3 regions of the Streptomyces sp. NPDC057697 genome follow, and region 1 is predicted to be linked to each of the others. Evidence: riboswitches for the same ligand, from Rfam matches in the RefSeq annotation. Region 1 holds a riboswitch; each other region holds the start of a gene.
What was found. Region 1 has a riboswitch for thiamine pyrophosphate ahead of thiC (phosphomethylpyrimidine synthase ThiC). Riboswitches for the same ligand answer to the same signal wherever they lie in the genome.
Positions count from the first base shown of each region.

Region 2: another riboswitch for thiamine pyrophosphate. It lies ahead of ACFVFH_RS26020 (thiamine ABC transporter substrate binding subunit); the one in region 1 lies ahead of thiC (phosphomethylpyrimidine synthase ThiC).
Region 3: another riboswitch for thiamine pyrophosphate. It lies ahead of thiO (glycine oxidase ThiO); the one in region 1 lies ahead of thiC (phosphomethylpyrimidine synthase ThiC).

Region 1 is NZ_JBHVJA010000003.1:245,591-247,847, reverse strand. Features, by position in the region: gene ACFVFH_RS10895 (YibE/F family protein) at 1-972, opposite strand, end outside; TPP riboswitch at 1,043-1,176, shown strand; gene thiC (phosphomethylpyrimidine synthase ThiC) at 1,169-2,257, shown strand, end outside.
Region 2 is NZ_JBHVJA010000011.1:101,496-103,752, reverse strand. Features, by position in the region: gene ACFVFH_RS26030 (phosphatidate cytidylyltransferase) at 1-37, shown strand, start outside; gene rlmN (23S rRNA (adenine(2503)-C(2))-methyltransferase RlmN) at 131-1,237, shown strand; TPP riboswitch at 1,293-1,409, shown strand; gene ACFVFH_RS26020 (thiamine ABC transporter substrate binding subunit) at 1,483-2,257, shown strand, end outside.
Region 3 is NZ_JBHVJA010000001.1:341,813-344,069, forward strand. Features, by position in the region: gene ACFVFH_RS01545 (NAD(P)/FAD-dependent oxidoreductase) at 1-904, opposite strand, end outside; TPP riboswitch at 1,065-1,177, shown strand; gene thiO (glycine oxidase ThiO) at 1,175-2,257, shown strand, end outside.

The sequences.
Region 1 (2,257 bases):
CAGTTCCCAGACCGCCGATGTCTGGGTGACGGTCACGTCGTCGAGGACCCCGAGCGATCCGATGATGACACCGGCCAGCAGCAGTCCGCTCATGTCGATGTGCGGGTACAGGCCGTGGATGAGGCCGGTGTTGTCGTCGGTGTTCCCGGTGAGGCTCGCCCAGCCGATGAAGAGCGAACCGAGCAGCCCGATCAGCAGCAGTGAGATCAGCGTGCCGATCACCGCCACCGAGGTGCGGGCGCTCGGACCGTGGCACATGTAGAGCGCGATCAGCATGATCGCGCCGGCCCCGACCACCGCGACGAGCAGCGGATTCGAGCCCTGGAGTATGGCCGGAAGGATGAACAGGGTCAGCACGGCGAACGACACGGCGAGCGCGACCAGCGCCATCACCCCGCGCATGCGGCCCACCGCGACCACGACCAGGGCGAAGATCCCGGCCAGCAGGGTCATCGGGAACTTCCGGTTGACGTCCGTCACCGAGTACTGAAGATCGTGGGGCGCGTCGGGGGCGTACGCCACGACCACGCCCTGGCCCCGGCGCAGCTGGCGGGGCGAGTCGGGCTGGACGATCTCGGTGAAGGTCCGGCCCTGGTCATGACCGGTCGTCACCTCGATCGTGGCGTGCCCGCACAACCCCCGTGCGCTCTCCGAGGGCGGTGTGGTGTCCCCGCCGACGGGCGTCTGAACCGCGTTCACGTCCTTGCAGTCCACCTTGTCGACACTCACCACCTTTCCCTGCTGGGTCTGCCGGTCGAATCCGACGCCGGTCCGTTCGTGCGGCGGCGTGCCACCCGGCCAGAGAGCCACCAGACCGACGAGGACGGCGGTGGCGAACGGGATCAGTACGGCCGCGATGACCTTGCGCAGATGTGTGGAGACGGGGGCGGCAGGGCCGTGGCCGTGCGAGTGACCGTGGTGCTGGTCCTGAGGACGGCTCTGCGGTTCGTGGGCGATATGGGGGGACGTCACCGGCCGATCATCGCAAGAAGGAACGGGCCCTCTGTTCATCACGGCGGAAGGGGCGCTAGCGTGGAGGAACCTTTGCACACGCGGGAGCTCGGAGCACCGGGCTGAGAGGGCGCTGACATCCGTACGTCCGTACGGGACGGGCTGCGCCGACCGCCGAACCTGTTACCGGGTAATGCCGGCGTAGGGAGTAGGTCTCATGACCACAGCGGACGCACGCACGCCTGCCTCGAACCAGAGCGACGAGGCCGGGAAGTCCATCGGCTGGCACAAGGGGTACGTCCAGGGCTCGCGCCCGGACCTCCGGGTGCCGGTCCGGCAGGTGCACCTCACCAACGGCAAGGACGTGACGCTGTACGACACGTCGGGGCCGTACACCGATCCCACCGTCGAGACCGATGTCCGCCGCGGTCTCGCACCGCTGCGGGAGAACTGGATCATCGCCCGCGGCGACACCGAGGAGTACCCCGGCCGCCCGGCCCGCCCCGAGGACGACGGGCTCAAGCACACCTCGCCCCGGGGCGGGCTGCGCAACCTCGACGCGGTCTTCCCCGGCCGCCCGCGGCTGCCGCGCCGGAGCCGGGACGGGCGGCCCGTGACCCAGCTCGCGTACGCCCGCCGGGGCGAGATCACCCCGGAGATGGAGTACGTGGCGATCCGGGAGAACGTCGATGCCGAGGTGGTGCGCGAGGAGATCGCGGCCGGGCGGGCGGTGCTGCCCGCCAACGTCAACCACCCCGAGATCGAGCCGATGATCATCGGCAAGCGGTTCCTGGTGAAGGTCAATGCCAACATCGGCAACTCCGCGGTGACGTCCTCCATCGAGGAGGAGGTGGAAAAGATGACGTGGGCGACGCGCTGGGGCGCCGATACCGTCATGGATCTGTCCACCGGCCGCAACATTCACACCACCCGTGAGTGGGTTCTGCGTAATTCACCCGTTCCGATCGGAACCGTCCCGCTCTACCAGGCCCTCGAAAAGGTCGACGGCCGGGCGGAGGAGCTGAACTGGGAGATCTACAAGGACACCGTCATCGAACAGGCCGAGCAGGGCGTCGACTACATGACGGTGCACGCCGGCGTGCGCCTGCCGTACGTACCGCTGACCGCGCGCCGCAAGACCGGCATCGTCTCCCGGGGCGGCTCGATCATGGCGGCGTGGTGCCTCGCGCACCACAAGGAGTCCTTCCTGTACGAGCACTTCGAGGAGCTCTGCGAGATCCTCGCGGCCTACGACGTCACGTACTCGCTGGGGGACGGGCTGCGCCCCGGCTCCATCGCCGACGCC
Region 2 (2,257 bases), on a different contig from region 1:
CTGGCTGCTGCTGGTGCTGTTCGTCGGCTCCGGCTGAGACCACGTCCCTGAGCTGGGATTTTACGAGTGAGGGCCCGCTGTCCACAGGACGGCGGGCCCTCACCGTTCCGTCTGCGACACTGGATGAACCATGCCTAAGCCCGGAGAACTCACTTTCGTCGCGCCCCGCGGAGCCAAGAAGCCGCCGCGGCACCTCGCCGACCTCACGCCCGCCGAGCGCAAGGAAGCCGTCGCCGCGATCGGCGAGAAGCCCTTCCGCGCCCAGCAGCTCTCGCAGCACTACTTCGCGCGGTACGCGCACGACCCGGCCGAGTGGACCAACATCCCGGCCGGATCGCGGGACAAGCTCGCCGAGGCGATGTTCCCCGACCTGATGTCCGTGGTCCGCCACATCAGCTGCGACGACGACACCACCCGCAAGACGCTCTGGAAGCTGCACGACGGCACGCTCGTCGAGTCCGTCCTGATGCGTTACCCGGAGCGGGTGACGATGTGCATCTCCTCGCAGGCCGGATGCGGGATGAACTGCCCGTTCTGCGCGACGGGGCAGGCCGGTCTCGACCGCAATCTGTCGACCGCCGAGATCGTCCACCAGATCGTGGACGGGATGCGGGCGCTGCGTGACGGGGAGGTCCCCGGGGGTCCGGCGCGGCTCTCCAACATCGTCTTCATGGGCATGGGCGAGCCGCTCGCCAACTACAACCGCGTGGTCGGCGCGATCCGGCGGCTGACCGACCCGGAGCCGGACGGGCTGGGGCTCTCGCAGCGCGGGATCACCGTCTCCACCGTGGGCCTGGTGCCCGCGATGCTCCGTTTCGCGGACGAGGGCTTCAAGTGCCGCCTCGCCGTCTCGCTGCACGCCCCGGACGACGAGCTGCGTGACACCCTCGTTCCGGTGAACACACGCTGGAAGGTGGCGGAGGTGCTGGACGCCGCGTGGGAGTACGCGGAGAAGTCCGGCCGCCGCATCTCGATCGAGTACGCGCTGATCCGCGACATCAACGACCAGGCGTGGCGCGGCGACCGGCTCGGCCGGCTCCTCAAGGGCAAGCGGGTGCACGTCAACCTGATCCCGCTGAACCCCACGCCCGGTTCCAAGTGGACCGCCTCCCGCCCGGAGGACGAGAAGGCGTTCGTCGAGGCGATCGCGGCCCATGGGGTGCCGGTCACCGTGCGGGACACCCGTGGCCAGGAGATCGACGGAGCCTGCGGGCAGCTGGCGGCGGCCGAGCGCTGAGGCCGCCCCCGGGCGGGCCCCCGTGCCCGTGTAATCTGGGCCTGAAATCAACTTCATATTCCGACAGGGGAGCGCCACAGCGCTGAGAGTGCGGCACCGAGGACAGGTCGGCCGCAGACCCTCTGAACCTCGCCCGGGTCATTCCGGGTAGGAAGTTCGGTCATCAACTCATGCTGTTGCGCCCTGCCCGCTTCCCGCGGGCGGGGCCGCGTCTCTTCCTGGCCAAAACCCAGGAGGAATCCACAATGAGCACCACGCGCAGGACCAGGCAGCTCGCGGCATCGGCCGTCGCCGCCGCGCTCGGCGTCACCGCACTCGCCGGATGCGGGAGCTCCGACGACTCGGCCACCGGCGGTACGAAGGGCTCGGGCTCCAAGACCGTGACCCTCGTCAGCCACGACTCCTTCAACGCCTCCAAGGACGTGCTGAAGGAGTTCACCGAGGAGACCGGCTACACCGTCAAGGTGCTGAAGAGCGGCGACGCGGGTGTCGCGCTCAACCAGGAGATCCTCACCAAGGGCTCGCCGCGCGGCGACGTGTTCTTCGGCGTCGACAACACGCTGCTCTCCCGCGCCCTCGACAGCGGGCTCTTCACGCCGTACGAGGCGAAGGGCCTCGGCCGGGTCGCGGCGGACACCCGGCTCGACGCGGACCAGCACCGGGTCACCCCGGTCGACACCGGCGACATCTGCGTCAACTACGACAAGAAGTACTTCGCCGACAAGAAGCTCGCGCCGCCGCAGTCCTTCGACGACCTGGCGAAGCCCGCGTACAAGAACCTCCTCGTCACGGAGAACGCCGGGACCTCCTCGCCCGGCCTCGGCTTCCTCCTCGGCACCGTCGCCACCTACGGGGAGAAGGGCTACCAGGACTACTGGAAGAAGCTGAAGGACAACGGCGTCAAGGTCGTCGACGGCTGGGAGCAGGCGTACAACGAGGAGTTCTCCGGCTCCGCGGGCGGCAGGAAGGCCAAGGCGGACCGGCCGCTCGTCGTCTCGTACGCCTCCAGCCCGCCCGTCG
Region 3 (2,257 bases), on a different contig from region 1:
CGTTGTCCCAGTGGTGGACGAGCAGGCGCTCGCCGTACCGGGCGGAGGGGAAGGAGGCGCAGTCGCCGACCGCGTACACATCGGGCTGCGAGGTGCGCAGCGACGCGTCGGCGGTCACCGATCCGTCCGGGCCGAGGGCGATGCCGGAACCGGCCAGCCAGCCGGTGGCGGGCCGTGCGCCGATGCCGACGACGACCGCCCCGGCCGGGACGGTGCGGCCGTCCGCGAGGACCACCCGGCCCGGCTCGACGCGGGCGACCCGGGCTCCGGTGAGGAGTTCGGCGCCGCTCGCCGCGTACCAGGCGGCCATCGGGGCGGCGACCTCCGCGGGCACCGCGCCGGCGAGGGGCCGGTCGGCGGCCTCGACCACGGTGACCGCGCAGCCCGCGGAGCGGGCCGCGGTGGCGAACTCGGCGCCGATCCAGCCCGCGCCGACGACCACGACGCCGTGCCGCTCGTCCAGGACCGGGCGCAGCCGTGCCGCGTCGTCGAGGGTGCGCAGCAGATGGACGCCGGGAACGCCCTCGGCCCCGGGCAGGACGACCGGTTCGGCGCCGGTCGCGATCACCAGGACGTCGTAGGGGACGGGCCCCGACCCGGTGTCCAGCTCGTGCGCCGAGGGCCGCACTCCGGTGACCTCGCGGCCCAGCCGGAGATCGATCTCCAGCGCCTCGAAGTCGATGTCGAAGGCGGAGTCCTCGGCCTTGCCGAGCAGCACCGCCTTGGACAACGGGGGCCGGTCGTAGGGCTGGTGGGGTTCGGCGCCGATCAGGGTGACGGGGCCGGTGAAGCCCTGCTCCCGCAGGGCCACCGCGGTCTGCACCCCGGCCATGCCCGCACCGACGATGACGACGCGGCGTCCTGCCCGCCGTTCCGGCTGCTCCGACTGCTGCTGCTCGCTCACCCGTACACCTTAAGCACCTGATAGATCATCAGAAAAGGGCGAGTGCTCCGGCCGCACCCGTCCCGCCGTTCTCCCGGGGCTCCGACGGGGCCCGCGGCGGAGGGAACGCGGCGGCCACGCCCTTACCGGGCCCGGGGGACGGGGTTTAGGGTGGCCGACGTAAAGCACTCGCGGGAGCCCGGACGCACCGGGCTGAGAGGGAGGCTGGGCGGCCTCCGACCGTACGAACCTGATCCGGGTCATGCCGGCGAAGGGAGGGGCTGGAAGCCCATGCGTTCTTCTCGGAACGGAAACGGATCCGACGTGCTCGTCATCGGGGGCGGGATCATCGGCCTGGTGACCGCCTGGCGGGCCGCGCAGCGCGGACTGCGCACGGCGGTCGCCGACCCCGGGCCGGGCGGCGGGGCGGCCCGGGTGGCGGCCGGAATGCTGGCCGCCGTCACCGAGCTCCACTACGGCGAACAGCTGCTGCTGGGCCTCAATCTCGCCTCCGCCGCCCGCTATCCGGCCTTCGTGGCCGAGCTGGAGGCGGCGAGCGGGCGGGAGACCGGATTCCGGACCTGCGGCACCCTGGCCGTCGCGCTGGACGCCGACGACCGCGCCCAGCTGCGGGATCTGCACGCCCTCCAGCGGCGTTCGGGTCTGGAGTCGGAGTGGCTCACCGGCCGTGAGTGCCGTCGGCTGGAGCCGATGCTCGCGCCGGGCGTGCGCGGCGGTCTGCGGGTGGACGGCGACCACCAGATCGATCCCCGTCGGCTGGCGGCCGCCCTGCTGACCGCCTGCGAACGGGCCGGGGTGGTCTTCCACCGCGACCGGGTGGAGCGCCTGGGTGTGGTGGGCGACCGGGCCGCCGGGGCGGTGCTCGCCGGAGGTACGGAGCTCGCGGCCGACCAGGTCGTGCTCGCCGCGGGCAGCCTCAGCGGCCGGCTGCCGGGGCTGCCCGAGGAGGTCGTGCCGCCGGTCCGGCCGGTGAAGGGCCAGGTGCTGCGGCTGACCGTGCCCGCGCCGTACGCGCCGTTCCTGAGCCGGACCGTCCGGGCGGTGGTCCGGGGCAGCCATGTCTATCTCGTACCGCGCGAGAACGGCGAGCTGGTCGTGGGCGCCACCAGCGAGGAGCAGGGCTGGGACACCACCGTCACCGCGGGCGGCGTCTACGAGCTGCTGCGGGACGCCCACGAGCTGGTACCCGGCATCACCGAGCTGCCGCTCACCGAGACCCTGGCCGGGCTGCGCCCCGCCTCCCCCGACAACGCCCCGCTGCTCGGCCCCACCGCCCTGCCCGGCCTCCTCCTCGCCACCGGCCACCACCGCAACGGGGTGCTGCTCACCCCCCTCACCGGTGACGTCATGGCG